2 regions of the Sphaerisporangium sp. B11E5 genome follow, and region 1 is predicted to be linked to the other one. Evidence: riboswitches for the same ligand, from Rfam matches in the RefSeq annotation. Region 1 holds a riboswitch; the other holds the start of a gene.
The links. Region 1 has a riboswitch for ZMP and ZTP ahead of glyA (serine hydroxymethyltransferase). Riboswitches for the same ligand answer to the same signal wherever they lie in the genome.
Positions count from the first base shown of each region.

Region 2: another riboswitch for ZMP and ZTP. It lies ahead of ABGB17_RS37490 (hypothetical protein); the one in region 1 lies ahead of glyA (serine hydroxymethyltransferase).

Region 1 is NZ_JBDPMD010000056.1:27,320-42,723, forward strand. It holds gene ABGB17_RS33415 (glycerol-3-phosphate dehydrogenase/oxidase) at 1-1,140, shown strand, start outside; gene ABGB17_RS33420 (sucrase ferredoxin) at 1,305-2,225, shown strand; gene ABGB17_RS33425 (WhiB family transcriptional regulator) at 2,341-2,652, shown strand; gene ABGB17_RS33430 (phosphoribosyltransferase family protein) at 2,786-3,406, opposite strand; gene rsgA (ribosome small subunit-dependent GTPase A) at 4,383-5,483, opposite strand; gene glyA (serine hydroxymethyltransferase) at 6,130-7,392, opposite strand; ZMP/ZTP riboswitch at 7,435-7,514, opposite strand; gene ABGB17_RS33445 (YhjD/YihY/BrkB family envelope integrity protein) at 7,511-8,356, opposite strand; gene ABGB17_RS33450 (hypothetical protein) at 8,699-8,824, shown strand; gene ABGB17_RS33455 (nitrite/sulfite reductase) at 9,207-10,889, shown strand; gene ABGB17_RS33460 (Insertion element protein) at 10,918-11,061, shown strand; gene ABGB17_RS33465 (phosphoadenylyl-sulfate reductase) at 11,146-11,874, shown strand; gene ABGB17_RS33470 (sirohydrochlorin chelatase) at 11,856-12,746, shown strand; gene ABGB17_RS33475 (RNA polymerase sigma factor) at 12,884-13,468, shown strand; gene ABGB17_RS33480 (hypothetical protein) at 13,465-14,130, shown strand; gene ABGB17_RS33485 (hypothetical protein) at 14,435-14,851, opposite strand; gene ABGB17_RS33490 (helix-turn-helix transcriptional regulator) at 15,068-15,340, opposite strand.
Region 2 is NZ_JBDPMD010000079.1:7,218-22,621, reverse strand. It holds gene ABGB17_RS37550 (endonuclease/exonuclease/phosphatase family protein) at 1-418, opposite strand, end outside; gene ABGB17_RS37545 (NUDIX domain-containing protein) at 499-1,065, opposite strand; gene ABGB17_RS37540 (zinc-dependent metalloprotease) at 1,062-2,348, opposite strand; gene ABGB17_RS37535 (NAD-dependent epimerase/dehydratase family protein) at 2,431-3,501, shown strand; gene ABGB17_RS37530 (molybdenum cofactor biosynthesis protein MoaE) at 3,551-3,976, shown strand; gene ABGB17_RS37525 (PDZ domain-containing protein) at 4,046-5,089, shown strand; gene ABGB17_RS37520 (UPF0182 family protein) at 5,365-8,271, shown strand; tRNA gene ABGB17_RS37515 (tRNA-Met) at 8,356-8,429, shown strand; gene ABGB17_RS37510 (AAA family ATPase) at 8,617-9,129, shown strand; gene ABGB17_RS37505 (DUF1232 domain-containing protein) at 9,131-9,547, opposite strand; gene ABGB17_RS37500 (Chromate resistance protein ChrB) at 9,544-10,131, opposite strand; gene ABGB17_RS37495 (hypothetical protein) at 10,172-10,675, opposite strand; ZMP/ZTP riboswitch at 10,842-10,929, shown strand; gene ABGB17_RS37490 (hypothetical protein) at 11,355-11,807, shown strand; gene ABGB17_RS37485 (helix-turn-helix domain-containing protein) at 11,832-14,261, opposite strand; gene ABGB17_RS37480 (helix-turn-helix domain-containing protein) at 14,393-15,404, shown strand, end outside.

The sequences.
Region 1 (15,404 bases):
ACCATGGCCGGCTACCGGCTCGGCGACGTGCTGCGCGCGGCGGCCGGCACCCCGCGGCGCACGCTGCCCGGCCCGGTGCGGGTGGACGCATCCCGGGCCAGGGAGCTGGTGCCGGGGCTGCGCGGGGCGGGGCTACGCGGCGCGCTGGTGTCGTTCGACGGGCGCGTGGTGGACGACGCGCGGCTGGTGGTGGCCGTGGCGCGCACCGCCGCGGCGCACGGCGCGCGGATCGTGACCCGGTGCCGCGCGCTGTCGCTGTCGGGTGACGGCGCCGAGGCCCGCGACGAGCTGACCGGTGAGACGTTCACGCTGCGGGCCCGGAAGGTGATCAACGCGGCCGGCGTATGGGCGGGCGGCCTGTCCCCCTCCGTGCGGGTACGGCCGTCGCGCGGCACCCACCTGGTGCTGCGTGAGGGCGCGCTCGGGTCGCCGCGGGCCGGCATGCACGTGCCGATCCCCGGGGAGACCGCCCGCTTCGTCCTGGTCCTCCCCCAGCAGGACGGCCGCGTGCTGGTGGGCCTGACCGACGAACCCCTGGACGGCCCGGTGCCCGACGTGCCGGAGGCGCCCGAAGCCGACGTGGTGTTCCTGCTGGACGTGCTCGGCTCGGTGCTCCAGACGCCGCTGACGCGGGCCGATGTGGCGGGCGCCTACGCGGGCCTGAGACCGCTGCTGGACGGCGGCGGGCGCACCGCCGACCTCTCGCGGCGGCACGCCGTCCTGACGGCCCCAGACGGCGTCGTGACGATCGTGGGCGGCAAGCTGACCACCTACCGCCGCATGGCGCTGGACGCGGTGGACGCGGCCTTCCCCGGGGCGCCGCCGAGCCGTACGGCGGGGCTCCCCCTGGTGGGCGCCGGGGACCGGCCGGGGCCGGAGGGCGTGCCGCGCCGCCTGGCCGAGCGGTACGGCCGGGAGGCGGCGGCCGTGCACCGGCTGGCGCGGGAGGAGCGCTGGGCGGGGGACGGGCTGCCGCTCGGGGTGACGGTGGCGGAGCTGGTGTGGGGGGTGCGGCACGAGGGGGCGCTGGACGCGGGCGACCTGCTCGACCGGCGCACCCGCATCGGCCTGGTGCCGGAGGACCGGGCCGCGGCCCTCCCGGTCGCCGAGCGCGTCGTCCGAGAACTTCGTGGGGAATAGCCCGGATTCGCATGGTTTCCCCAGCAGGCCCACGCGTGTGATTTTCGTCACATCGGCATGACGTAAACTGCCAGTATTCGGCTGTTGTCGGGAATTGAGAAAACCGCTCGCCGCCTGACCGCCACCATTAGGTTAGTCTTACCTAAGTTGATGGGGGAGGAATCGTGATCGGAGACCGGGCGAGAGGGTGCGAGCACCCCGCCGGGGCTCACGCGGGCGGGATACCGGTACGTGCGAGCGCCACGGTGGGCGCCCGCTTCTGGCTGCTCATCGAGCACACCGGCCCCTGGGCCTCCCACCTGCCCGAATGCGACCTCCCCGCCGAGATCCACGAGCTGCTCCGCCGGGCCGCCGACCTCGGCGTACGCGCCCAGCTCATCCGCCGTCCCGGCCGCCGCACCCAGGTCACGGGGCCGCGCAGGATCCTCGTGGCGGATGCCACCGCCGAGGTCCCCTGGATCGCCGAGGGGTTCTTCGAGGACCCAAGGGATCTTGACCTGGGATCTCTGGTGCGCGGAGTGGTTCCAGGGTCCTGCATACTTGTCAAGGAGCCGGTGTTCCTGGTCTGCACCCATGCCAGGCGCAACGCGTGCTGTGCCCGCGAAGGCCTGCCCATCGCCCGGGTTTTGGCCGAAGCAGGGCCGGGAAGAGTGTGGGAAACCACCCATGTGGGCGGCGATCGCTACGCCGCCAACCTCGTGTGCTTGCCACACGGGCTTTACTACGGCAGCATGTCTCAGGCTGCCGCCATCGCGGTGGCAAACGCGTACCGGCACGGCGAGATCGTTCTCGACCGTTTCCGGGGACGCGCGGGCATCCCTGAGCCATCGCAGGCCGCCGAGCATTTCGTCCGCGTTCACACGGGCGACGTGTCGGTAGGCGGAGTGGCCGTGGAATCCACCAGGTCGGACGGCGACGTCACCGCGGCGTACGTGTACGCACACCGCGAGGACGCGTGGTTCCGGGTCGTGGTCGAGCGGACGGAGTTCACCGCCCCGTGCGGCACCTCGTGCGCCGACACGGTCACGACCTACCGGCTGGCCGCGCTGGAGCATCTCCGGTGCGGCTCGCCCGTTCTGACCTGAGGGCTCCGAAGCGAGCCGGGAACACCACGGCCCGTCACGGCGTTGGCAAATAGAGATGCCAAAAGCGTCCAAAGCGGCCCACACACGAAATACATCTCACCTAAGGTGGTTTCTCATGTCTCAGGTACGTCGGCAGATCGCCCGCCCCCGCCCCAGCTGGGGTTGGCAGGATGATGCCGCGTGCCGTGGAGAGGACCTTGTGCTGTTCTTCGGCCCCGACGGCGAGCGTCAGCCGGAGCGCGACATCCGCGAGCGTAAGGCCAAGGCCATCTGCGCCCAGTGCCCGGTCCGCGCCGAGTGCCTCGACTACGCCCTGTCCCGTCCGGAGAAGTACGGCACGTGGGGCGGGCTCAACGAGGACGAGCGCGCGTCCGAGCGTCGCCGCCGCATGCGGCGTGCCGCCAGCGCCGGGATCAGCGCCGCCTGACCAACCCTCCACCGGCATGCTTCTGTTGCCAGCATGATCATGCGGCTTCTCCGCTCCTGTACGCCTCCAGGGTCGAAATTGCCGCATGATCATGCGGGTGCCTCCCCAGGCCCCACTCTGTGAACCCCAACCCCTACACAGCCGAACCCCCGTCCGTCCTCCGCCCGAGAAGGCGGAGGACGTCTTCGTCGGTCAGTTGCTCGAAGTGCCTGTACCACTGCCCCACGGCGTGGAAACCTGGCGGCGTGGCGAGCATGACGACCTCGTCCGCCTCGTCCCTGAGCGCGGTCACCGTCCTCGGCGATCCCACCGGCGCCGCCAGCACCAGCCTGCGCGGCCTGGCCCGGCGCACCGCCCGCAGAGCCGCGCGCGCCGTCCCCCCCGTGGCCAGCCCGTCGTCCACCACGACCACGTCACGCCCCGTCAGCGCGGGCAGCGCCCGTTCCCCCCGGTAGACCGCGACCCGCCGGGCGAGCTCCCGCCGCTCCCGTTCGACCACCGGCGCCAGGTCCTCCTCAGACATCCGCAACCGCGCCAGCAACCCCGCGTCGAACACCGGCTCCCCTCCTTCGGCCACCGCCCCGAGCCCCAGCTCCGGCTGCGCCGGATGCCCGATCTTCCGGGTGACCAACACCTCCAACGGCGCACAAAGCCTCTCCGCCACCGGCCCCGCCACCGCCACCCCACCCCGAGGCAGCGCCAGCACCACCGGATCCGCCAGCCCCATGTCCCAGAGCATCTCCGCAAGCATCATCCCCGCCTCCCCCCGCCCCGGGAACGGCAACGAAACCCGCCGGCCAACGCCCATACCAAACCCGTACCCCCACCCCCCCCCCACAAGCCCCCGCCCCACGACGACCACCGACCAGGACGATCACCCCAAATCACCCGACCAACGGGCATACCGGCGGCCCACCGCACGACAGCGCCGAAACCCGCCGCACCACGTACCACCGACGCGGCACCGGTCAAGATGCCGCAAAACGGCCAAGGAACCCGCCCAACAGCCGGATGAGACGCCGCACGGCTGCCGGACACGCCCCCGCTACAGCGGACCCACCCGCGACCGCCGACCAACCATCCAGAATCACCCACCAACGGCATACCGGCGCCCCACCGTACGGCGGCGCCGAGATCCGCCATACCACCTCCCGCCGACGCGGCGCCGGTCACGCTGCGCAAAGCGGCGAAGGAACCGGCCTAACGGCCGGATGAAACGCCGCACGGCGGCCGGGACATGACCCGCCGCTGGCCCCCGCGACCGCCGTTCCCGGCTGGCCCCCGCGACCGCGGGCCCACCCGGGAAACGCCGTCAAGGACGGTCATCCCCAACCACTTCACCGGCGGATATGCCGGTGTCCCCCCGTACGGCGGCGCCGAGATCCGCCGTACCACGTCCCGCCGACGCGGCGCCGAGCAACAAGATGCCGCAAAGCGGCGAAAGAAGCGGCCTCGCGGCCGGATGATGCGCCGCACGGCGGGGACGCGGCTGCGGGCCCCCGCGGCCGGTCAACGATCAGGGGTCGGACCTGCTACGCCCCCACCCCCCACGGAGAACGACCAGGTGCGGGACCCGCCACAACCCACCCCCCACCCGACAACGACCAGGGACGGGACCCGCCACAACCCACCCCCCACCCGACAACGACCAGGGACGGGACCCGCCACAACCCCATCCCCTACCGAACATGGTGGGGGCGGGGGTTGTGGCAGGTGTCTCGTTGGTGGGGTTAGGGGCGGGATCTGCCTCGGACGGACTTGTGGATGATTTTCCACTTGCGGGTTTCCTCGGCGCGGAGGCGGGCGTCGCCGCGGCGGGCCATCCAGGCGGCTTCGCGTTGGAGTTTGCGCCAGCTCGCGAGGCGGCGTTCGGGGAGTTCGCCCTCTTCGACGGCGGTGAGGACGGCGCAGCCGGGTTCGGTCTCGTGGGCGCAGTCGGCGAAGCGGCAGTGGTCGGCGAGGTCTTCTATGTCGGTGAAGACCATGTCGACGCCTTGGCTCATCTCGTACATGCCCACGCGGCGGATGCCGGGGGTGTCGATGATCAGGCCGCCGCCGGGCAGGGGGACCAGCTCGCGGTGCACGGTGGTGTGGCGGCCTCGGCCGTCCACGGCGCGGACCTGCTGGGTTTCCATGACGTCCGTGCCGGCCAGGGCGTTGACCAGGGTGGACTTGCCGGCGCCGGAAGGCCCGAGGATCACGGCGGTGGCGGCGCCGGCGAGGTGGGCGCGTACGTCCTCCACGCCGTCGCCGTCGAGGGCGGAGACGGCGTGCAGGTCCACGCCGGGTGCGGCGGCGGCGACGTCGTCGAGCAGGCCGGGGAGGTGCTCGCCCATCAGGTCGGCCTTGGTGATGACCACGACGGGGCGGGCACCGCTCTCCCAGGCCAGGGCGAGCAGCCGTTCGATGCGGCCGAGCTCGGCGAAGTCGTCGCCGTGCACGGCGGGTTCCGCGACGAACACGACGTCGATGTTGGCGGCGAGCACCTGGCCCTGGGAGTCGCCGGACAGGCCGCCCCGCGAGTCCCGGCTGACGCCGCCGCGCACCAGGGCGGTGCGGCGCGGCAGGACCTCCCGCAGTTCGTGGCGGCCCTCGGGCAGCCACGTCAGCGCGGCCCAGTCGCCCACGCAGGGCAGGGCCACGGGATCCTCGGCCGAGGCGCGGCGCAGCCTGGCGGAGTACGGAGCTGTGTGGTGGCCGTCCGCGGCGATGACCTCGGCGGCACCGCGGTCGACGCGGGCCACCCGGGCGGGGACGGTGCCGCCCGGAAGATCGGCGGCGAGGGAGTCACGCCAGCCGAGGAGAGAAAGCTCATGACCGGTGGTGGTCACTGTAGGCACCCTTCGGGAACGGGTACCCGCGGCGTTCAGCTCTCGACGGGCACCCAGGAGGAACAGGACATGGGCATGCTCATCAGAAAGACCCGCATGTCGTGCTCACCTCCTGCCACGTCGAGGCCGCCTCCGGCCGAGGCGGCGAATCGCGCCAACCATACCGCGCGGACGCCCACCGCTCGCAAGCGTATTTCGCCAGGCGTGTCACTCCCCCGCCCTGTACCGTCCCGGCGCCACGGGGACAGCGGGACACGGGACCATGGGCCCGTGTCCCGCTGTCCGCCAGTGCGGTGTCCAGGAACGCACGCTCACCGGGTGGGGCGCCGTACGGCGGCGCCGGATTCGCCGTACTACGTCCCGCCGCGTCGGCGCCGATCACTGGTGCATCCCAGAGCAGGAGACATCCGTACGGCGGAAAGCGCGTCACTGACCGGTCATCGGCCTCGCCGTACCACGTCCCACCGCGTCGGCGCCGATCACTGGTGTATCCCGGAGCAGGAGACATCCGTACGCCGGGAAGTGCGTCACTGACCGGTCATCGGCCTCGCCGTACCACGTCCCGCCGTGCCGGCGCCGGAGGGAAAAGCCGGGGAAGCCGGGAAAAGCAGCGGCCGCCCGGCCGGCCTGAGTGGACATCTCAGCGCTAGCTCAGGCCCGGGGTGGGGAACTTGGCCGTCAGGGCGCTCACGTCGGCGTGGACGCGGGCGATGACGGACTCGGTGGCGTCGGCGTCGCCCTTGGCGAGGCTGGTGACCACCTCGTCCATCCAGGCGGCGATCTGGCGCATCTCGGACTCGGCCATGCCGCGGCTGGTGACGGACGGGGTGCCGATGCGGATGCCGGACGGGTCGAAGGGCTTGCGGGGGTCGAACGGGACCGTGTTGTAGTTGGTCTCCAGGCCGGCCCGGTCCAGGGCCTGGGCGGCGGGCTTGCCGGCGACGCCCTTCGAGGTGAGGTCGATCAGGATCAGGTGGTTGTCGGTGCCGCCGGAGATCAGGGTGAAGCCGCGGCTCGCGAGTTCCTCGGCCAGGGCCTTGGCGTTGGTCACGACCTGGTGGGCGTACGTCCTGAAGTCGTCGGTGGCCGCCTCGCGCAGCGCGACCGCGATGGCGGCCGTGGTGTGGTTGTGCGGGCCGCCCTGCAGGCCGGGGAAGACGGCCTTGTTCAGCGCCTTGGCGTGCTCGTCGTCGGACGCCATCAGCATGGCGCCGCGCGGGCCACGCAGCGTCTTGTGCGTGGTGGTGGTGATCACGTCGGCGTGGCCCACGGGCGAGGGGTGGGCACCGCCGGCGACCAGGCCGGCGATGTGGGCGATGTCGGCGGCCAGCACGGCGCCGACCTCGCGGGCGATCTCGGCGAACGCCGGGAAGTCGATGGTGCGCGGGATGGCCGTGCCGCCGCAGAAGATCAGCTTGGGGCGGTGCTCCAGCGCCAGGGAGCGCACCTCGTCCATGTCGATGCGGCCGGTGTCGCGGCGCACGCCGTACCGGACGGGGGTGAACCACTTGCCGGTGGCCGAGACCGACCAGCCGTGGGTGAGGTGGCCGCCGAACGGCAGGCCCATGCCCATGACGGTGTCGCCGGGGTTCAGGAACGCCAGGTAGACGGCGAGGTTGGCCGGCGAGCCGGAGTACGGCTGGACGTTGGCGTGGGCGACGCCGAACAGGGACTTGGCGCGCTCGACGGCCAGGGTCTCGATCTGGTCGATGACCTGCTGGCCCTCGTAGTAGCGCTTGCCGGCGTAGCCCTCGGAGTACTTGTTGGTGAGAACGGTGCCGGTGGCCTCCAGGACGGCCCTGGAGACATAGTTCTCGGACGGGATGAGTTTGACGGTGTCGGCCTGGCGCCGCTCCTCCGCCTTGATCAGCTCGGCGATCTCCGGGTCGACGTGGGAAAGAGAACTCATGGCCTAACTCCTTCGATGGCTCGCGAAGACTACGTCGGCACTCACGAAGACCCAGGCGCCCGGCCTCCGCAGTTCGCTCCCCGGTGGTGACCCACCCGCACGCGCCAGTCACGTATCCCTAAACGATAGCCGAGCCGCCGTTCCCGGCGGTGCGCCCCGCTGGCCACAGACGATCGAACTCGGCGTTGAGCGTGGCGCCGATGAGCACCGCGAGCGCCGTGATGTACAGCCACAGCAGCATCGCGATCGGCGCGGCCAGCGAGCCGTAGATGGACAGCGGCGTGAACCACGCGGCGAGCACGGCGCGCAGCACGGCGGCGCAGGGGATCCAGATGACCAGCGCGAGCAGCGCGCCGGGCACCTCGCGCCACCAGCGGGTGCGCACCGGCACGCTCAGGTGGTAAAGCAGCGTCAGCACCAGCACCGAGCCTAGGACGACCACCGGCCAGTAGAGGACCCCTACCAGCCCCCCGTAGCGGGGGAAGGTGTCCGCGAGCAGGGTGGGCCCGACCACCAGCACGGGGATGACGATCAGCCCCATGAGCAGCGCGGCGATGTAGAGGCCGAACGACAGGATGCGGGTGCGGATGATGCCCCGGGTCTCGCCGAGGCCGTAGGCGACGGAGATGACGTCGACGTAGACGAACAGGGCCCGCGAGCCCGACCACAGGGCGAGCAGGAAACCGACGGAGATCAGCGAGACCTGGCCGCCCTTGAGGATGTCGTCCACCAGGGGGCGCACCACGCGGTCGACGGCGTTGTCGCTGAACAGCAGCCGCGACTGGCTGAGCAGCCAGGCCCTGCTCTCGGCCACGGTGGCCGCGCCGATCACGGAGGTGAGGTTGCCGAGCAGGCCGATCAGGCCGAGCACGAACGGCGGGAGGGACAGCAGCGCGAAGAACGCCGCCTCGCCGGCGAGGCCGGTGACCCGGAAGTTGAACCCGGCGATCGAGGTGGCCTTCACGAGGGCCCAGAGGCGGGAGCCGCCAATGGCGCGTATGGGGCGCGAGGCACGGACCGCGGCGGTGTGGGCCCTCGCCCTGGTCCTCCACCGAAGGCTCCGCCTGGTCTTGGCCGACGCGTCGGCGGACGTCATGGCATCCAAAGGTATTCGCAACATGACCTCACCACGAGCCCGCCGTGTAACGATCGCGTCCGCGCCGACTCCCGGCCGACTACCCGAAGGACGGCCGCGCTATCCGCTGCCACGGCCACAGCTACCGATACTAGCCAGTTCCGGCTGCCCGGAAAGCACGGCCGGCGACGAATCCTCGCAGGTCGGGAGGCATGCGCGCACAATGGGAAGGTGATCTGCGAGGAATGCAAGGACGAACGCCACGAGGAGTGCCGCGACGGCTCATGGTGCGACTGCCAGCACCGCCCGCCCGGCGAGCCCGCCGAACCGCCGCTCGGCTGGCCCCGGCAGGGCTGAGCCGCGCGCCCCGTGTCCCCGGCGTACGAGCGGCACAGGCCCGGTTGAGCTGGGCCCGCGCGGGGGCGGCGTCCAAAGTGTGGACCTGATATTGGACATCTCAGACTGGGCGGGTATCGTCTAGGACATGCCAGTGGACCCGCTTCTCGTCGTGCGAAGGCACGTCGACTTCCTGCGTGTCCGCAGTGCCATCTGTTGTGACGCCCGTTGAACTGATCGTCGCACCCTGTTGACTCCGGCCAGGCCCAGTTCCTGACGGCAAGGGCGCGTAACGGGCGTTTTTTCATGCCCCCCGCACTCATCGGAGAGTCGGGCCGGCCTTCTGCCCGCGCGTCCGCGCCACCTGACCACAATCCCCGGCAAACCCGGCAAAGGACGCATCATGACCAGCCCGCCCCGGCCCGCCAACCGTCACCACAAGCGACCGCGCGGTGAGGGTCAGTGGGCTCTCGGGTACCGCGAGCCGCTGAACAAGAACGAGGAGAACAAGAAGAACGACGACGGGCTCAACGTCCGTCAGCGGATCATCGACGTCTACTCGAAGGCGGGATTCGACTCCATCGACCCCGCCGACCTTCGCGGCCGGTTCCGGTGGTACGGGCTGTACACCCAGCGCCGCCCGGGCATCGACGGCGGCAAGACGGCCATCCTGGAGCCGGAGGAGCTGGACGACCGCTACTTCATGTTGCGGGTCCGCATCGACGGCGGCCAGCTCAGCCTGGCGCAGCTCCGCACCGTCGCCGACATCGCCAACCGCTACGCCCGCGGCACGGCCGACGTCACCGACCGGCAGAACATCCAGCTCCACTGGGTGGAGATCGAGTCGGTGCCCGCCATCTGGGAGGCGCTGGAGGCGGTCGGGCTGTCCACCACCGAAGCGTGCGGCGACACCCCCCGCGTCATGCTGGGCTGCCCGCTGGCCGGGATCGACGCCGACGAGGTGATCGACGCCACCCCGCAGATCGAGGACACCGTCACGCGGTACATCGGCGACAAGGCGTTCTCCAACCTGCCCCGCAAGTTCAAGTCGGCGATGAGCGGCTGCCCGGCGCACTGCACCGTGCACGAGATCAACGACATCGCGTTCGTCGGCGTCGTGAACGACCAGGGCGAGAAGGGCTTCGACCTGTGGGTGGGCGGCGGCCTGTCCACCAACCCGATGATCGGCAAGCGGCTCGGCACGTTCGTCCGCCCCGAGCAGGTGCACGAGGTCTGGGCCGGCGTGGTCGGCATCTTCCGCGACTACGGCTACCGGCGGCTGCGGCACCGGGCCCGCATCAAGTTCCTGGTCAGCGACTGGGGTCCTGAGCGGTTCCGCGAGGTGCTGGAGAAGGAGTACCTCGGGTACACCCTGCCGGACGGCCCCGCGCCTGAGGCGCCGCGCGGCGGGCGGCGCGACCACGTGGGCGTGCACCCGCAGAAGGACGGCAACTTCTACGTCGGGTTCGCCCCCACCGTGGGCCGGGTGGACGGCGACACGCTCCACCGCATCGCCGACATCGCCGAGCGGCACGGCTCGGACCGGGTGCGCACCACCGTCGAGCAGAAGATGGTGATCCTGGACATCGCCCCCGGCGAGGTGGAGGGCACCGTCGCCGACCTGGAGGCGGCCGGGCTGCGGGTCACACCCAGCACGTTCCGGCGCCAGACCATGGCCTGCACCGGCATCGAGTACTGCAAGCTGGCGATCGTCGAGACCAAGGGCCTCGCCGCGGGGCTGATCGACGAGCTGGAGCGCCGGCTGCCCGATTTCTCCGAGCCGCTGACCATCAACGTCAACGGCTGCCCGAACTCCTGCGCCCGCATCCAGGTGGCGGACATCGGCCTGAAGGGCCAGCTCGTCACCGACGGCGGCGGCGCGCAGGTGGAGGGCTTCCAGATTCATCTCGGCGGCTCGCTCGGCACGTCCCCCGGCTTCGGACGCAAGATCCGCGGCCTGAAGGCCACCGCCGACGAGCTGCCCGACTACATCGAGCGCGTGCTGAAGAACTTCCAGGGCCAGAAGCTGGACGGCGAGACCTTCGCCGCCTGGGTTCAGCGCGCCGAGGAGGCGGACCTGCGATGAGGCAGGCGACCGGGGGCGAGGTGACCACGTGAGCGAGCGCGCGGTCCCGTTCCACTGCCCGTACTGCGGCGAAGAGGATCTCGAACCCTACGCCGGCGACGGCGGCTGGTACTGCCGATCCTGCGCTCGCGCTTTCACCGTGAAGTTCCTCGGCATCGGAGTGCGCTCGTGAGCGCCCGCCGGGGACGCGCCAACCCCCCGAGACCTGTGTTCACCGCGGCACCGCCTGACGTACGAGGAGAGAAGTGAGCCAGTCATGACACTTTTGGAGATCGAGTCACAGTTAGAGCGTCAGCGCGGCGTCCTCGACCTGCGGGGGATCGTGGACTCGGCGGCCCGTTTCCTTGAGGACGCGCCGGCCCGTGAGATCATCCGCTGGGCCGCCGCGACCTTCGGCGACCGCCTGTGCCTCACCTCCTCGATGACCGACGCCCTGCTGATCGATCTGGTCAGCCGGGTGAAGCCGGGCATCGACGTGCTGTTCATCGACACCGGTTACCACTTCGCCGAGACGATCGGCACCCGGGACGCCGTACAGCAGGTGTACGACGTCAACGTGATCAACGTGACGCCGTCGCGCACGGTGGAGGAGCAGGACCGCGAGCTCGGGCCGCGGCTGCATGGCCGCAACCCCGATCTGTGCTGCTTCCTGCGCAAGGTGGAGCCGCTCAACCGCGCCCTGGAGCCCTACCTGGCGTGGATCTCCGGGATCCGGCGCGACGAGTCGCCGACCCGGACCGGCACCAAGGTCGTGGAGTGGGACGCCAAGCGGCAGATGGTCAAGGTGAACCCCATCGCGCGGTGGACCCAGGAGGACGTCGACAACTACATGGCCGACAACGGGGTGATCGTCAACCCGTTGCAGTACGACGGGTACCCCTCCATCGGCTGCGCGCCCTGCACCCGCCGGGTGGCGGACGGCGAGGACCCGCGCAGCGGCCGGTGGGCCGGCATGGGCAAGACCGAATGCGGAATCCACCTCTGACCACCCGGCCTCGCATCCCAGGGGACGTCGCGGGCGCGGCGGGCACGCCGGCCACGGAGGGCACCGCCGGTCCGCGACGCCGGTCCCCCGGCTTCCCCGGCCGGCGGCCGGGCCTCGGCGGCGGGGCGCTCCCGCCGCTGGTCGCGGTGGCGCACGGCTCCCGCGACCCGCGCGCCGCCGCCACGGTGGAGGCCCTGCTCGCCCATGTGCGGCTCGCCCGTCCCGGCCTCGACGTGCGGGCCGCGTACCTCGACCACACCCGCCCGGCGCTCGGGGAGGCGCTCAGCGGGCTGGACGAGGCCGTGGTGCTGCCGCTGCTGCTCACCGAGGCCTACCACAGCAAGGTGGACATCCCCGCGGCCCTCGCCGAGGTCCGGCGTGCCCGCCCCAGGCTGCGGGTCCACCAGGGCGCCACGCTCGGCCCGCACCCGCTGCTGGTGGCCGCCCTGGAACGGCGGCTGTCCGAGGCCGGCGTGCGCGTCGGCGACCCCGGCACCGCGGTCGTCCTCGCCGCCGCCGGCTCGAGCGACCCCCGGGCCAACACGATCATCGCCCGCACGGCCACCGCGTGGGCGAACGCCCGCGGCTGGCACTCGGTGACCGCCGCGTACGCCTCCGCGGCCTCCCCCACCCCGCAGCAGGCGGTGCGGGGCCTCCTCGGCCGGCGCAGGCCCCCCCGGCGGGTCGTGGTCGCGCCGTACCTGCTGGCGGCGGGGCTGTTCGCGGAGAAGATCCACCGGGAGGCCCTCGCGGCGGGGGCGCACGCCGTCGCCGACCCCCTCGGGCCGGCACCCGAGCTGGCCGAGGTGCTGCTCGACCGCTACGCCGGCGTCGTACGGCCGGACGCCTGCCGCCGCCTCCTGCCGTCCTGACACCGGCGGCCCGGCCCGATCCTCTCCCGGCCCGTGTCCTGTACCGGCCGCGTGAATCCGCCGCGGGCGTGAACCCGATGCGCGCGTCGTGCCAATAAGTAGTGAGAGCAACGACGGGACGAGCGATCTGGTGAGGTATGACGACCGAGCTGACCGACGCGGCCCTGATCGAGAAATCACTCGGGGCGCCGGAGGTGTTCACCGAGGTTTTCGCCCGCCACGCCGACCAGGTGCACCGCTACCTGGCGCGGCGGGCCGGTCAGGACACGGCGGAGGATCTCGTGTCCGACACCTTCCTGACCGCCTTCGAGCAGCGGCACCGCTTCTCGGCGGAACGCAGCCCCACCGGGGCGCTGCCGTGGCTGCTCGGCATCGCGACCACCCTGCTGCGCGGCCACGGCCGGGCCGAGGCGCGCCGCTGGAAGGCGCTGACGCGCACCCCCCCGGACCTCGGGCTCGCCGAACCCTCACCGGCCGACCTGGTGGCCGAGCGTGTCGACGCCGGCGCCGTGGTGCGGTCGATCGCCCGCGCCCTCTCCGTCATGCCGGACGGCGACCGTGACGCCCTGCTGCTCTACGCCTGGGCCGACCTCAAGTACGAGGAGATCGCCGCGACGCTGGAGATCCCGGTCGGCACCGTGCGATCGCGGATCCACCGGGCCCGCGCCCAGTTGCGTGCGGCCATCATGACCACGACCTCGGAAGGCTGGTCCGCACGATGAACGAGATCGACCTGCTCGCGAGGCTCGGCGACGACGCGCCGCCCCTCTCGGACACGGCACGCCGCCGGGTCCACGACATGCTTCTCGCACGGGCCGAGGCCGCGGACACGGTGACCACGCCGCGTGCCCCCCGCGCACCCCGCCGGGGCCTGCGAGTCCTGGCCCTGGCGGGGACCGCGGTGGCCGCCGCCGCGGCGATCGCGGTGCCGCTCTCGCTCGGCACCCCCGCCTACGCGGTGGACAAGCTCCCCGACGGCACGGTGACCGTGCGCATCCACGAGTTCCTCGAACCGAAGAAGCTCCAGGCGAGCCTGCGGGACGCGGGCATCAGCGCCGAGGTGGACTACCTGCCCGTCGGCCAGGCCTGCCGGCAACCGAGAGGCGTCCAGCCCGCCACGGCCCAGCTCGCGGTGGAACAGCCGGCGGACGGGGGCCTCGCGTTCCGCATCCCGGCCGGTCAGGTGAAGCCCGGGCAGACGCTGGTCTTCGTCGCCACCTTCGCCGATGACGACCCGTCGCAGGCGGGGAGCATCGCCATGAGTGTCGTCGAGGGACGGGCGGCCCGCTGCACAGCCGTCCCCGCCCCGGCCGGCGACGGTGCGGTCAAGGTCGTCCCGATCCGGCCCGGCGAGGCGCAGCCGGGTACTCCGGCCCGCCCCTGAGACCGCACCACGGCCTCCCAGGGTGCCACCAGCTCCCTGGGAGGCCGTATCCCCCACGTTCAGGGCCTGCCCGGAACCCCCTCTCCCGCCGGACGCTCATATAACTCGATAAACCCCTGAAGACCATGTCGGAGAAGGTGTTTTCGTCCGGCAGAAAAGACCGCGACAGCCCGTCGGGGAAGCCCGGTGACTCCTCCACAGGACGGCCGGGGCCGCTGTGTCGTGAAGCGTGCGAAAAAACGGAAAGGGCCCCGGTCTCCCGAGGCCCTCTCTTATGGTTGCCGTCAAAGAACTGCCGGCGTGATTACCACCACGCGCCGCCCCAGACCGCCAGGTACGGGGCCGGGCATGTCATGGTGTGGTTCCACGTGCCGTAGTAGATGGGCGAGGTGAAGTAGTAACGGTACCCATTGTTGCAGTCGAGGTAGACGCGGTAGCCGGCCGCGTCGCTGGTGCAGGTCATGTACATGCTCGCACCGGAGGTGTAACCGTTGTAGCAGGTGCCCGCGAACGGCGTGGTCTGGCCGCTTGCCACCGCGGCGCTGCCCCCCGACCTCGACCGTGTCTGCTTGGTGGAAACGGCGGTCTTGACGCTGCCGGAATCCGACGTGCTGACTACGCTCGCCCCCGGGGCCGCGGTGCTTCCGGACGTGGCCGAGGCACCCGCCACGGGCAGGACGCCGAAAGTCATGACGAGCGCGGTCGCGGCTGTGCCGACCATGTCCTGATCTTCACACGTTTTCCCTTCTTGTGCGCCTGATGGTGCCCGAATACCCCCACACCCCGTGTGAGCTGGGGCTATCCGCTCGGGCGATATTCCGGTCGAACACGCCCGAGTCGCTTAAGAACGAGAATGCGCCCCCAGGAAGTGAATATCAATTAGCCTTCTGGGTAACCTTTCACGGGCGATCCAGAACGTCATACAAGGCCCTCGCCCCTACGCATTCGGCGACCCGTGACGCTTTCTCAGCACCGACGTCTGGTAGACGTAAGCCACCAATCCGGCCTGCAGCCGTGATTCCAGACCGAGTACGTGGAGAATCCTGGCCGTATGCGCCTTCACCGTGTGCTCGGTAACGGTCAGCCGGATCGCGATCTGCTTGGTCGACATCCCCTTCCCCAGCAGGAAGAACACGTCCATCTGACGGGGGGTGAGCAGCTCGACGGAGGAACTCCACTCGTCGCCCAGAAGATCCTGGAACGTTTCCATTGCACCCTCCTGTTCTCCGTCTCCGCACGGCAAGACAGCGGACATGAAAGGGAGACGTGCTTTG
Region 2 (15,404 bases), on a different contig from region 1:
GGCGCCGCACGAGCTCCACCAGCGCCTGCGCGTCGGCGTGCCCGAACAACAGGTTGGAGCTGAGCACCGTGAACGGCTGCCCGCCCGCCGCCGGCGTGGTGTCCCCGAACGCCCGGGGCAGCACGCTCACACCGAGCGCGGCGGACGTGAGCAGCGCCACGGCCGTCACCGTCTTCTTGCGCGACAGCAGGGACAGCAACACCGGCAGCAGCGAGCCCGCCGCGGCGTACGGCGTCGCCGTGATGATCTGCGCCAGGAACGATCCACGCTCAAGGCCCGCGACCCGCGCCACGGCCCAGGCCGCGAACGGGGTGACCGCCAGCCAGGCGAGCGTGCCCGGCACGCGCACCTTGCGCCAGCGGAACGGCGGCGGGGTCGCGATGACCCCGCCCACCGGTGTGTCGGTCGTCGTGTCCACGTGACCCCTTGCCTCGGTCGTACGCCTCGACCCTATCCACCGGCCGTAGGACGGGCGTGAAGAACCGCCTCGTCAAATGATCAGGACAGCAGGACGGCCCGGGCGCGGCGGGCCAGGCGGCGGGTCGCCTCGTCGGTGGGCTCGGGGATGTCGTCCACCGGCACCCACCGCAGCTCCAGCGACTCCTCGCTGCGCACGAACTCCGCCCCGGGCGGCGCCACCGCGCCGTACTCCACGTCCAGATGCCAGCTGTGCGGCGGATGGCACCACACCCGGTGCCGGTCCAGGGCGAGCGGCCCGGGCAGCAGCCGCAGCCCGGCGATGCCGGACTCCTCGGTGGCCTCCCGCAGCGCCGCCCGCGCCAGGGAGGCGTCGCCGGGCTCGCAGTGGCCGCCCATCGGCAGCCACATGCGTGCCTTGGGGTGGTGGGTGAGCAGCACCATGGCCCCGTCGTGCGACAACACCGCGGTGGTCGCCGTCAGGTGGCCGGCCGCGCACGACCGCCACATCGCGTCGTCGTAGGCCCGCAGGTGGGCGAGGAACTCCGACCGCAGCTCCTCCTCGGGCCCGGTGGGCGCCGTCCAGCCGGTCAGGGACGCCACGGCGTCCTCACGCAGGGCCGTCGGCGCCAGGGGACGTGGCGTCATCCGGCGCCGGGACCGTCGTCCCCGGGCTTCTTCTCGCCCTCGCCCGGCCCTTCGTCCTCGAAGGCCGACATGTCAAGCCCGCCGTCCCCCCGGACGAACGCCCCGGGGTCGTCCAGGTCGCCGGCGTTGGGCATCAGGTCGGGGTGGGACCACACCGCGTCCCGCCCCTCGACGCCGCGGTCCGCCGCGAGGGCCTGCCACAGTGCCGCCGCCTCGCGCAGCCGCCGGGGGCGCAGCTCCAGCCCGACGAGCGTGGCGAAGGTGCGCTCCGCGGGCCCGCCGGTGGCGCGGCGCCGCCGCACCGTCTCGGACAGGGCCGCCGCGGACGGCAGCTTGCCGGTGGCCGCGGCGTCGGTGACCGTGCCCACCCAGCCCTCGACCAGCGCCAGCAGCGTCTCCAGCCGGGCCAGCGCGGTCTTCTGCCGCTCGCTCTCCTCGGGCTTGAGCAGCGCGCCGCCGCTCAGCGCCTCCTGGATCTGCTGCATGTTGTTGACGTCAAGCCCGCGGATCTGCTCCTCCAGCGCGGAGACGTCCACGGTGATGCCCTTGGCGTACTCCTCGACCGCGCCGAAGAGCTGCGACCGCAGCCACGGCACGTGCTGGAACAGCCGGTGGTGCGCGGCCTCCCGCAGCGCGAGGTACAGCCGGATCTCCTCGGACGGGATCTCCAGCCCGTGGCTGAACGCCGCGATGCCCGCCGGCAGCAGCGCCGCCGTGTCGGACAGCGGCAGCCCGATGTCGGTGGAGCCGATCACCTCGGGGGCGAGCGCGCCGAGGGCCTGGCCGATCTGGCCGCCGACCATCATGCCGCCCATCTGGCGCATCATGCCGACCAGCGGCCCGAGCTGCGCCATCGCCGCGCCGCTCTCGCCGCCGAGCCCGCCGAGGGTGCCGCTCATCGTCTCGACCATGCGCTCGGCGATCGGGTCGCACAGCCGCTTCCAGACGGGGACCGTCTTCTCGATCCACTCCGAACGGCTCCACGCCTCGGGTGAGCTCAGGCCGCTCGGCAGCACCGTGGCCTCGTTCAGCCACAGGTCCGCCAGGCGCAGGGCCTCGGCGATCTGGCGCCGCTCACCCTCCATCACGCTGGGGTCACCCTCTGCGACGACCGCGTGCCGCGCGATGTTCTTGGCCATGTCCCAGTTGACCGGCCCCGAGCCCTGGGGGGCCGACAGCATGTCGGCGAACTGCCGCATGGCCGCGGCCATCTGCTCCGGATCGCCGAACATCGCGAACGGGTTCTCGTTGGGGTCGTTTTCGCGACCTGGCAGGTCAGTCACCGCTCTACCTCGTGCAGGATGGAGGAGTCCACATCCGCCACGTTATCCGTCGTAGGGCGGATCAGTGCAAAGTGAGGACCTCGTGCCTACCTCGAAACGCGTCCGGCCACCGGTCATCGCCGTCACTGGCGCGGCTGCGGGGCTGGGGCGGGAGTTCGTCTCCCGGGTCGCCTCGTCTGCGGATTTCCGCCGTGTGGTGGCCATCGACGACCAACGGGGCGACGTCCCCGACGTCACCTGGCGGGTGCTCGACGTCCGCGATCCGCTCTTGGCGAACCGCATCTCCGACGTCGATGTGCTCGTCCATCTCGGCACCGACTCCGGGCTGGACTCCGAGCCGGGTGAGCGCCGCGCCTACAACGTCCGCGCCGCCCAGACCGTGCTGACCGCCTCGGCGGCAGCCCGGGTGCGCCGCACGGTGCTCGTGACGAGCGCCATGGTGTACGGCGCCGCCCCCGACAACCCCGTGCCCCTGCCGGAGGACTCCCCGGTGGCCGCGGAGCTCGACTCCGGCATCGTCGGCGACCACCTGGAGGTCGAGGCGCTCGTCCGCAGGGCCGCGCGCAGCCACCCCGGCCTGGAGGTCGTCGTGCTGCGTCCGGCCGCCGTGGTCGGGCCCGGTGTCGACACCGTGATCACCCGTCACTTCGAGGCGCCTCGCCTGCTCATGGTCAAGGGCTCCGAGCCGCGCTGGCAGTTCTGCCACGTGGACGACCTGCTGTCCGCGCTGCACATGGCGGCGCTCGGCATGGTGTCCGGCGTGGTCGGCGTCGGCAGCGACGGGTGGCTGGAGATGGAGCAGGTCGAGGAGCTGTCCGGCCTGCGGCGTTTCGAGCTGCCCGCCGGGCTGACCTTCGGCACCGCCCAGCGCCTGCACCGCCTCGGCATCACCCCCGGGCCCGCCACCGATCTTCACTACGTCGTGTACCCGTGGGTGGTCGACTGCGCCGCGTTGCGGGCCGCCGGGTGGAAACCCGTCTGGACCAACGAGGGCGCGCTGGAGCAGCTCCTGGAGCTGCGCGAGGGCCGGCACGCCGTGGTGGGGCGGCGGCTGTCCGGCAAGGAGGCGACGATCACGGCCGCGGGGGCGACCGTCGCGGTCATCGGCACGGCCGCCATCGTGCGCCGCGCCCGCCGAAAGCGCCGCACCTGAGCGGGGCCGTACGGCGGGGTTCGACGGGGGCGCGAAGTAATCTCGTGGAGTGAACGTGATTCGTCTGCTCGCCATCCGTGACACGCCGCTGTCCGCCGACGAGGTGCTCGCCGCCGTCGCCGACCACGCGGCCGGGGGCACCACCCTGTTCGTCGGCACCGTGCGCGACCACGACCACGGCAAGCCGGTCACCTCGCTGTCGTACTCGGCACACCCGACCGCTGAGGCCGAGCTGCGCCGCGTCGCCGAGAAGGTCGCCGCCGACTTCTCGCTGACCGCGCTCGCCGCCGTCCACCGGGTCGGCGACCTGCGGCTGGGCGACGCCGCGGTGATCGTCGCGGCCGCCGCCGCGCACCGTGACGAGGCGTTCCAGGCGGCCCGCCGCCTGATCGACGACCTGAAGAAGGAGGTCCCGATCTGGAAGAACCAGGAGTTCGACGACGGGACCACCGAGTGGGTGGGCGCCTGCGGCTGACCCCGCACCCGGCGATCTTCCGGTGAGTGTCCGCGCTGCGCCGCCCCCAGGAGAGCATAGAGTTTCTTCATGTCCCGACGAGGTCTGACGCTGGTCGTCGCCGGCTTCCTGACGCTCGCGCTCGGCGGCGCCGGCGCCCTCCTGCCCGTCCCGTACGTCGCCCTGAGCCCCGGCCCCACCGAGGACACACTGGGGTCGGTCAAGGGCAAACCCGTCATCACGATCTCGGGGCACCAGACCTATCCCACGTCCGGCAAGCTCAGCCTGGTCACCGTCGCCTACCAGGGCGGCCCGACCGCCCACCTCGACCTGCTCACCGCGCTGCGCGGCTGGGTGGACCCCGACGTCGCGGTCGTCCCCGAGGAGACGATCTTCCCCAAGACCGTGACGGTCAAGCAGGTCGAGGAGCAGAACACCCAGGAGATGACCGGCTCCCAGCAGGACGCCACCGCCGCGGCGCTCAACGAGCTGAAGATCCCGGTCGACGTGGTCATCGTGGTCGCGTCCACCCAGAAGGACCGCCCCGCCGACGGCAAGCTGCGCCCCGGCGACCAGATCACCAAGGTGGACGGCGCACCCATCCGCAGCGTCGACGACGTCGCCGCCGGGGTGCGCAAGCACAAACCGGGCGAGCAGGTGAAGTTCGACGTGATCAGGGACGGCAAGCCGCTGACCGTCGACGTCGGCACCGTCGAGGGCAACGGCGGCAGCATCGTCGGCATGATCATGGGCACGCGGTTCAAGTTCCCGTTCACCGTGAACGTCAACGTCGGCGACGTCGGCGGCCCGAGCGCCGGCCTGATGTTCTCGCTCGGCATCTACGACAAGCTGACCCCCGGCGAGCTCACGGGCGGCAAGTCCATCGCCGGCACCGGCACCATCACCGCCGACGGCAAGGTGGGCTCGATCGGCGGCATCCAGCAGAAGATGATCGGGGCCCGCGGCGCCGGTGCCACGATCTTCCTCACTCCGGCGGACAACTGCGACGAGGCCCTGCCCTCGGTGCCCGACGGGCTGCGCCTCGTCCGGGTCAGCACGATGCGCGAGGCCGTCCAGGCCATCGACGCGCTGCGCACCGGGTCGGGGAACGTCCCCACGTGCGAGGCCCGCTGATGGCCGCCGCCATGCTTTCCCGCGCGGGGGGAACCCGCGCGGGTCTCCGGCCGTTGGGCCACGTGAACGCGCGCGACCTGCCCGCAGGCGCCGCCATGCTCAGAGCCATCGCACCCGCCGGGGTTCCCCGGCCCGGCCGCCGGTTGTGGCCGTACCGTGCCCGTGGCCCGGAGCGTGACGGCGCCGTCACCGGTGTAGGTTGCGACACACGGACCATTACTCGTGAAACCTAGGGGTGGGCCTTGACCTTCCGGAACCCCGGCGCGGGTCGGGCGATGCGATTGCCCCGACGGCCGCGGCTTCTCGTCCCCGTCGCGATAGCGCTGGTCGGGATAGTCATCCTGTTCTTCGTCTTCGCCGGCTTGTTCACCGACTGGCTGTGGTTCGACTCGATCGGCTACACGTCGGTGTTCTCGACCATGCTGATCACGCAGCTCCTGCTGTTCCTCATCGGCGCGCTGATCATGGCAGGGGTCGTCGGCGGGAACATGGTGATCGCGTACCGCACGCGGCCGCTGTTCGGCATCGGCCTGTTCAACGGGCCGCAGGGCGCGGACCGTTATCGTGCGGCGGTCGATCCGCACCGCAAGCTGATCTTCATCGCCGGGCTGGTCATCCTGGGGCTGTTCACCGGCTCCTCGACCGCCGGGCAGTGGAAGACCTGGCTGCTCTTCGTGAACAGGACACCGTTCGACAAGCCGGACCCGATGTTCGGCATGGACATCTCGTTCTTCATGTTCACGTACCCGTTCATCCGGCTGATGCTGAACTTCCTGTTCACCGCGGTGATCATCTCGATCATCCTCGCGGCGATCGTCCACTACCTGTACGGCGGGTTCCGCTTCCAGTCGCCCGGCGTGCACGCCACCCGTGCCGCCCGGGTCCACCTGTCGGTGCTGGTCGGCCTGTTCGTGCTGCTCAAGGCCGTGGCCTACTGGGTGGACCGGTACGGCCTCGTGTTCTCCGACCGCGGCAAGGTCTTCGGCGCGTCCTACACCGACGTGCACGCGGTGCTACCGGCCAAGAGCATCCTCGCGATCATCGCGCTGATCTGCGCCCTGTTGTTCTTCGCCGGCGTGATCCGGCCCGGCGGCATGCTCCCCGGCGTCGGTTTCGGCCTGCTGGTGCTCTCGGCCGTCCTGGTCGGCGCGGTCTACCCCGCGCTGGTCGAGCAGTTCCAGGTCAAGCCGAACCAGCAGAGCAAGGAGCAGCAGTACATCGGCTACAACATCGCGGCCACCAGGGACGCCTACAACGTCTCCTCGGCCAAGATCGTGCCGTACAGCGCCAAGACGCAGGGTTCACAGCAGGAGCTGCAGAGCGAGGTCTCCACCATCCCCGGCGTGCGGCTGCTCGACCCGAGCGTGTTGTCGCCGACGTTCCAGCAGCTCCAGCAGATCAAGGGCTACTACCAGTTCCCCGAGCAGCTCGACGTCGACCGCTACAACATCGACGGGGCGTCGCGTGACACCGTGGTCGCGGTCCGCGAGATCGGTCAGCCGCCGGACAGCAACTGGATCAACGACCACCTCGTCTACACCCACGGCTTCGGCTTCGTCGCCGGCCCCGGCAGCAGGACCGACGCCCAGGGCAAGCCCGACTTCATCGTCAAGGACATCCCGCCGACCAACGGCCTCGGCACCTTCGAGCCACGCATCTACTTCGGCGAGAACTCCCCGGCGTACTCCATCGTGGGCGGCGACAAGAAGATCGAGCTGGACTTCCCCCTGCAGAGCAACAACGGGCAGGGCAGCGGCCAGGAGAACACCGTCTACACCGGCAAGGGCGGCGTGCCGATCGGCAACTTCCTCACCCGCCTGCTGTACGCCGCCAAGTACGGCGAGACCAACCTGCTGCTCTCCTCCGACATCAACCCCAAGTCGCGCATCCTGTACAACCGCGACCCGCGTCAGCGCATCGAGCAGGTGGCGCCGTTCCTGACCCTGGACAGCGACCCGTACCCGGCGGTCGTGAACGGCCGCATCCTGTGGATCGTGGACGGTTACACGATGTCCGAGGACTACCCCTACTCCGAGCGCCGCAGCTTCGGTGACATGACCCGTGACACCTCCACCGACCGCCTGCTGGCCGCCCAGCAGCCGCGCGACCACATCAACTACATCCGCAACTCGGTGAAGGCCACGGTCGACGCCTACGACGGCACGGTCACCCTGTACGCCTGGGACGACAAGGACCCGCTGCTGCGCACCTGGCAGAAGGCCTTCGGCGGCATCATCAAGCCGAAGTCCGACATCTCGCCGCAGCTCATGGACCACCTGCGCTACCCCGAGGACCTGTTCAAGGCGCAGCGCGACATCCTCGGCAACTACCACGTGACCGACCCCAACGCCTTCTACGGCGGTCAGGACTTCTGGAAGGTCCCCGAGGACCCGGCGAGCACCAAGACCAAGCAGCCGCCGTACTACGTGACGCTGCGCATGCCGGGAGAGACCGAGCCCCGCTTCTCGCTCACCTCGACCATGGTGCCGAACAACCGGGACAACCTGGCCGCCTTCATGGCCGTGGACGCCACCGGTGACGCCGACACGCCGATCCAGATCCTGCAACTCCCGAGCGACACCACGATCCCGGGTCCCAAACAGGCGCAGAACACCTTCGACACGAAGGCCGCCAGCGTCCTGAACGACCTGCGCATCGGCGGCACCACCGAGACCCTCAACGGCAACCTGCTGACCCTGCCCTTCGGCGGCGGCCTGCTGTACGTCGAACCCGTCTACGTCCAGCCCAAGGTCCAGAACTCCGCCCGCTATCCCACCCTGGCCCGCGTCCTCGTCATGTTCGGCTCCGACGTAGGCATCGGCACAACCCTGACCGACGCCCTGGACCAGGTCTTCGGCAAGGGCCAGCAACTCCCCACGACCCCCACCACACCAACCCAGAACCAGCCCAACCAGCCCCAGGTCCCCACCAACCTGGCCAGCGCCTACGCCAACGCCCAGAAGGCCTACGACGACGGCCAAGCGGCCCTCAAGAACGGCGACTTCGCCGCCTACGGCGAAGCCAACAAGCGCCTGGCTCAGGCCCTCAAGGACATCCAGTCAGCCCTGGACGCCCAGAAGCAGCCAACCCCGGCCACTCCTTCCGCCACCCCCACAGCAACCCCCACCCCCGACCCGTCCTCGGCAACCGCCGCCACACCAGCACCAACGCCCAGCTCATGACCCCCGGGGGCGGGTCACCCGACCCGCCCTCCGCCTTGATTTGCCTCCGCCCTCCCCGCCCGATAGTCTTTACCTACAACGCGACGCGGGGTGGAGCAGCTCGGTAGCTCGCTGGGCTCATAACCCAGAGGTCGCAGGTTCAAATCCTGCCCCCGCTACTAGCGAAGGCCCTGGTCTCCGGTTCACCGGAGACCAGGGCCTTACTCTTTCGGCGCCAAACCCGGCCGTTTGTAAACGGATCTGTAAACGCCGCCGCCATCTAAGCCACCACGCCCCCTCGCGGGCATCACCGCGGCCCAAGCGGTAAGGCTCAATGAAACGGTGGTGCGGCATAGGGGGTCTGGCATGAACGGGGGCCGTCCAGGGCGATTGATCTTGCTGTGCGGGCTGCCAGGGGCAGGCAAGACAACTCTCGCGAAGCGACTGGCTGACCAGATTCCGGCCATTCGCCTGTGCCCTGACGAATGGTTGACCCGTCTGGGGATCGACCTGCACGAGGCAGAGCCACGTGATCGGCTTGAAGGGCTGTTCCGGCAGCAATCGGAAGACCTCGTCCGGCTCGGAGTCAGTGTGATCCTGGAGTTCGGTTTCTGGGCTCGTGCCGAACGTGACGAAATGCGACTTCGTGCTCGCGCACTCGGAGCCGCAGTCGAGCTGCACTACCTGGCGGTTCACACCGATGGGTTATGGCGCCGGCTGGAGGCCCGCAACAAGCAGAGAGTGCCGGGCGTAGCGGTCATCAGCCGAAACATGATCGAGCAGTGGGCCGAAGCCTTCGATGCTCCACATCCTGGCGAGTTCGCCCTCTTCGATAACCCCTGTGGACGCCGCGGTGCCTTGGGTGATGTTCCGCTGTAGGTCAGGAAGTGGGGAGACCGGTCAGCCGGCACAGAACGAGGAAACCGTCGTCGGTGCCGGGCCAGTGGCGGCGTACGGCGGGGAGTCCTGCGTGGCGTACGACGCTGCGGAGTACGGCGGTGACGATGATCGCGTCGTCTGCGTAGCCCAGGACGGGGATGAAGTCGGGGATGAGGTCGATCGGGAAGGCCAGGTAGGCGAGGAGAAGGGCGAGTCGGAGGCGTACGCCGCGGGGTAGGTCGGGGTCGGAGGCCAGGCGGTGTACCAGGCGTAGGACGTCGGGCAGGAGGCGAAGTGCCTCTCGGAGGAGGCCGCCGCGTGGGCGGACGATCGCCAGGGTGATCAGGAGTATCGACCAGGCCACCAGGAGCGCGGCGGCTAGGGCGATCAACGTGTCCAGCCACCACCGGCCGGTCACTGGGCCTCCCCATGGAGTGCTGGGATGCCGGGGCCCGTGCTCATCGCGGCGGTTTCGGCTGACAGTGCGGTCTGCTCGAAAGCCGCGAGGTCCGCGGCCGCATGCTCGACGGCCGTTCTTGCCGCCGGGCCTGCGGGGGCGTGGAAGTAGTCGCGGGCCGCGATCTTGGCCAGCCACGAGCGGAAGCGTTCCAGGTCCGCTTCTGATTCCTCCACCTCGGCGTAAGTGGTCCTGCCGCGATCACGTTCCCGGTCCAGCTCTTCGCGGAAGGCGGGGAGCCGTTCCAGGACTTCGGCGTACTCGGCGTCGCGGGCGGCGTTGAACTCACTCACGATCTGTGTGTACTCGGCCTGGTCCGCGAGGGTTATCCGCAGGACCCGGCCGTTGCCTCCCTGTTGGTGTACACGGTCCATCAGGCGACGTACCTGCCGGATGGTCTCGGACCGGTCAGGCAACAAGCACACCGACTGCTGCAGGTACAGAGCGCCGAGGGAACGTAGCTTGCGCCACACCTGCACGCGCAACGTCCCAGGTCCCCCGGCGGTCGAAACACTGATCAACAGCCAGCTCTGATCGTGCGTCACATGCGTATGTTACGCGCGTAACATACGCATGTGACAAGTGCTACTTGAAGTAGACGTACAGGGACTTCCAGGTCCCGGAGTAGAGGCAGTTCAGCGAGGGCTTGGCGGCCTTCGGCTCGGAGCAGACCTTGAGTTCGACCTGGTAGACGTTCTTGAAGGTGAAAGCGAACTTCTTGGCCTTGTCGTACTTGCAGGTGGTGAAGGTGCGCAGGGTGTTGGGCACGTTGCCGTCGGCGGTGCCGTAGGAGACGCGGAAGACGGCCCAGCCGCAGTTCGAGCCTGAGCGCGTGCGGTCGATGACCTTGCCCTTGACCTTCACCAGCGAGGTGGGCTTGCTCGGGTCGTCCTTCGGGGCCGCCCACAGCGTGCCGTACGCCTTGGCCTTGCGACCGGGGGCGTAGTAGGCGCCCCAGTTCTGGGTCGCGGTGGTCTGGGCTGAGACGGCGGCGGGGCTGCCGGTGGTGTCCGCGGTGGCGGCGAGGGGGGTGAGGGCTATAGTGCCGGCGACCAGGGCGATCCCGGTGAGGGTACGGGGGGCGGTCATTGGTGATCCTTTTCTCTTGAGCTGGCAGCAGTGTGCGACGGGCCGCTTTCAAGGTCCTTGACGCCGCATTGCAGATGAATGGGACAGCGCATTGCAGACCAGTGACACGAGGCGGGTTCACGGCTCGCTCGCTGCCGGGCCTTGCATCGCAGGAGTGTCTACAGTGGGACCGGGCCGTGACCGGCGCTGAGGTGGAGCACCACCAGGGAGCGGCCTGACAGCCGACGTCGATGCCGGGCGCCTGGGCGATTCACTGCGACGCCTCTGGAGACGCTCATGGCTCGAACGCAGGTCGCCGGTCTCATGGACGGCAGCCGTCTCGCCCGCGACATTCTCGCGCACACCGCGGCGGTGTGCGCGGACGTCACACGACGGGTGGGGAAGGCGCCGTGCCTGGCCACGGTGCTGGTAGGGGACGATCCGGCTTCGGTGACCTACGTCCGTATGAAGCGGGCTCGATGCGCGGCGGCCGGCATCGATTCCCGGTACGTGCACCTGCCGGCCGCGACCACCACCGAGGAACTGGTCGACGCCATCGGGTCTTTGTCGCAGGATCCTGACGTGCACGGGATCCTGCTGCAACACCCGGTAGGGCACCACATCGACGAACGGGCCGCCTTCGAGGCCATCGCCCCGGGAGAAGGACGTCGACGGGGTCACGACGCACTCGTTCGCGGCCATGAGCTTCGGCCTGCCGGGCTTCGTCTCCTGTACTCCGGGGGGCATCATGCGCCTTCTCGACGACTACGGGGTCGAGGTCGCGGGCAGGCACGCGGTCGTGGTCGGCCGGAGCGCGATCCTCGGCAAGCCCGCGGGGATGCTCCTGCTGGCGCGGGACGCGACGGTGACGTACTGCCACTCGCGTACCCGCGACCTGCGTTCCGTCGTGCGTGAGGCCGACATTCTCGTCGCGGCCGTCGGACGGCCTCGCCTCATCGCCGGGGAGGACGTCAAACCGGGCGCCGTGGTGATCGACGCCGGTTACAACCCGGGCAACGTCGGTGATGTCGACTTCGAGACCGCGAGGACCCGTGCGAGCCTCATCACCCCTGTGCCAGGCGGCGTCGGGCCCATGACCATCGCCGTGTTGCTCGCCCAGACGGCGCAAGCGGCGGTCGCGAGCGCATCATGACGCCGAGCGGACCCGGCGGCCGATTCAGCTTTGTGCCAGCTTCTGGGCCAGGCGGCGGCCCTCCAGATCGGTCTCTTCGCACAGGGCGCGGGCTCGGTCCCAGCAGCGGGAGTGGTCGTCCGGTCGGCCCTCGGCGCGGGCCGCGAGGCCCAGGGCGTACCACGCTTGTGCTTGGCGGGGGAGGTCGCCGAACTCGTGGCAGACCTGGACGGCCTCGGTGCCCACGGGGACGGCGCGGGGGCTGCCGAGGCGGGCCAGTACTTCGCTCAGCGCTCCGAGGCACTCGGCGATGCCGGTGGGGTGGTGTTCCGCGCGGAACGTCGCCAGTGCGCGGTCCAGTACCTCTACCGCGCCGGGCAGGTCGCCGGTGGCGGCCAGGTCCAGGCCCAGGCGGTAGCCGATCATGCCGGCTCGTACCCGGTCGCGGCCTGCGGGGTCGGTGAGTTGGGCGAGCGCACGCCGGTGCAGCTCGGCCGCCTCGGTGGGGCGTCCCATGTCACGCAGGATGTCGCCGGTCGCGTAGGCGGCGATCACCTCGCCGTTCTCGTCGCCGTTGTCGGCGAACAACTTCGCCGCGAGCCGCGCACGGTCGAGGGCCTCCGCCAGCCTGCCGGATCGGTGCAGCGCCCCCACGGTGTACAACGTGCTCCAGGCGTGGCCGGGGCGGTCGCCGATCTCGGCGTACAGCCGCCTGGCCTTTTCGTGCTCGGGCAGCGCCTCCTCGGGGCGCCGGGCCTGGTATTTGAGCGCGAAGCCGAGCCCGTTGCGTACGTGGGCCTCCAGTGCCGGACTGCCCAGTTCCCGCGCCGCGTCGACCGCGAGCCGGAACAGCTCGTGCCACGCCGCGAGGTGGTGGTGCCGGTCGGCCAGGCCCCGTACGGCCTCGACCACGGCGACGATCTCCTCGGCGCGGTGCTGCTCGGCCGTCCGCCGGAGCGCCCACGTGAGCGTGTACCGCTCCGCCTCGAACCAGTCGAGCGCCGCGCGGGCCGAGTCGAACTCCTGCCGCGGCCGGGGGAAGGGGGACGGCACGACCGGCTTGCGGTTGCTGGGGAACCAGGACGCCGCGGCCACCGCCGTCCCCAGCAGCCGGCTGCGCACCCGCTCCAGCGCGGCCTCCTGTTCGGCCGGGCCGTCCTCGTCGCGCACCCGCTCCTGGCCGAACAGGACGAGCAGGTCATGCAGCCGGAACCGTCCCTCGGCCGCCGCCGGCGTGAGCAGCCCCGCCTCGGCGATCGCGGCGAGCACGGCGGTGGCCGTCTCCGGATCGGCGTCCAGCACGTCGGCCACGGCGGCGACGTCGTACGCGGGCCACGGCAGCGACGTGAGCCGGCGAAGCGCGGCCCGCGGACCCGGCGCGAGCTGCCGGTACGACACGGTGAACGCGGCCCGCACCTCGACGTCGCCGGCGTACAGGCCGTCGAGGCGCCGGCGGGTGTCCCGTAATCGGTCCATCAGCCCCCCGACCGTCCACCCCGGGCGGCTCGCCAGCCGGCTGCCCGTGATCCGCAGGGCGAGCGGCAGGCCGCCGCAGATGTGGACGAGCTCGTCGGTGGCCGCGGGTTCGGCCGCCAGCCGCTCCGGGCGCACCATCCCGGCGAGCAGGTGCCGGGCGTCCTCGTCGGACAGCGCGCCGAGCCGCAGGCGCCGCACCCCGGTCAGGTCGGCGAGTTGCCGCCGGCTGGAGACCAGCACACGCCAGTCGCCGCCGACCGGCAGCAACGGGCGCACCTGCTCGGCGTCCAGCGCGTTGTCCAGGACCAGGACCGCGCCGCGTCCGGCGACCTGTTCCAGGTAGCACGCCCGGCGCTCGGCGGAGCCGCCGGGAATCCGCCGCCGGTCCATGCCGAGGTCGGTGAGCAGTTGCGCGAGCGCGCCGCGGACGCTCGTGGCGCGGCCGGCGGTCCCCCGCAGATCCACGAAGAACACGCCGTCCGGGAGCGTGGCGGCCCGCAGCCGGGCCGCACGCACGATCACACTCGTCTTGCCGATACCGGGCGGCCCGTACACCACGGTCGCCCCGGCGGTGCCGAGGTGACGGGCCAGCTCGTGCAGCTCGGCGTCGCGTCCGCTGAAATCCGGCGGATCCGCCGGCAGCGGCACGCGCGCCGGCCGGCCGGCCAGACCGGCGAGGACGTCGGGAATCCGGGCCGCGCTCGCGGCGGGACCGGGATCCGGTGCGCGGGACACCGGGCCGTCACCGTCCGGACGGCCGCGCCGCTTCGCCGTGTCCCGGTGCAGCAGCGCCCGTTCGTCCGGTCCCAGCCGCAGCGCATCGGCCACGCGGTCGATGGTGGCCCGCTGCGGCCGGGCCACCCGGCCCCGTTCCAGGTCCCGCACGGTCCGTTCTCCGAGGCCCGCCGATTCGGCGAGCTGACGCTGGCTCAGACCGGCGACCTGCCGGTAATGCCGAAGTAACGTCGCCAACGCGTCCGGTTCATCGAGACCAGACATCATCTCTCCAGCCTCTGTCGATCTCCCTGACGCCCGGAACACTAGATGTTCAACATGTCGCGACGCGCACCGTTGACGGATGTGTCGATCACTATTGCCGCCGTCCGGCGAGCCCGGCGTAAGGACCGGCGATGACGGCCGGCACGGACGAAGCCGAGCGGGGCCTCCCCGCGACGCTCGCGGCCCTGAGACGGTCCGCGGGGATGACCCAGGAGCAGCTCGCCGAAGCCGCCGGGTTGTCGCCACGGACCGTCGGCAACCTGGAACGCGGCCGGGTGATGCCACACCGGCAGACCATGAGCCGCCTCATGGCGGCCCTCGGCCCGGAAGCGACCCGCGAGCTCACTCCGCCTGCCGAGGCGACAGGCGGCGCGGCGGCCCTCGGGCCGGCCGCCGGCACCGAACCCTTCACCGGCCGTGACGCCGAGCTGGCCATGCTCGACGAGGTGGCCGCGGCCGCGATGACGGCGGACGGGCGGTGCGTCGGCCCGGCCGTCGTGGTGATCAGTGGCCCGGCCGGGGCCGGCAAGACCCGGCTGGCGATCCGGGCGGCCCACCGGGTGGCCGCCGCGCACGGGGCCCAGGGGCACCTCCTCGACCTGCGGGGACGGCACCGCCTGGCGGTCGCACCCGGCACGGCCCTCGGCCATCTGCTGCACGCGCTCGGCGTCCCGGAGTCCCGCACGCCGTGGCCCGTCCTGGAGCGCACCGATGTGCTGCGGGCCGTGATGGCGGGCCGCCGCGGCGTGCTGGTCCTCGACGACGCCGCCGCCGAGGACCAGGTCCGCCCGCTCCTGCCGGCCTCCACCGGCTGGCTGGTGATCGTCACCAGCCGCGGCGGCCTGGCCGGCCTGTTCGGCGCCCGATGGTGCCACCTCGACCCGCTGCCGGGCGCCACGCCCACCACGTCCGGTGCCACCCTGGACGAGACCTACCGCCGGCTCCGCCCGGACGCCCGTCACCTGTTCCGCCGGCTCGCGCTGCTGCCCCCGGGCGACCACCCGGTCGCGGTCGCGGCGGACATCACCGGATTCGCCCCGGCCGACGCCGAGGCCGCGGTCGACGCGCTCATCGAAGCCGGCCTGCTGGCCGACGCGCCCCGTCCGGGCCGGTTCCGGCTGCACCCCGCGTCGCACCGGCACG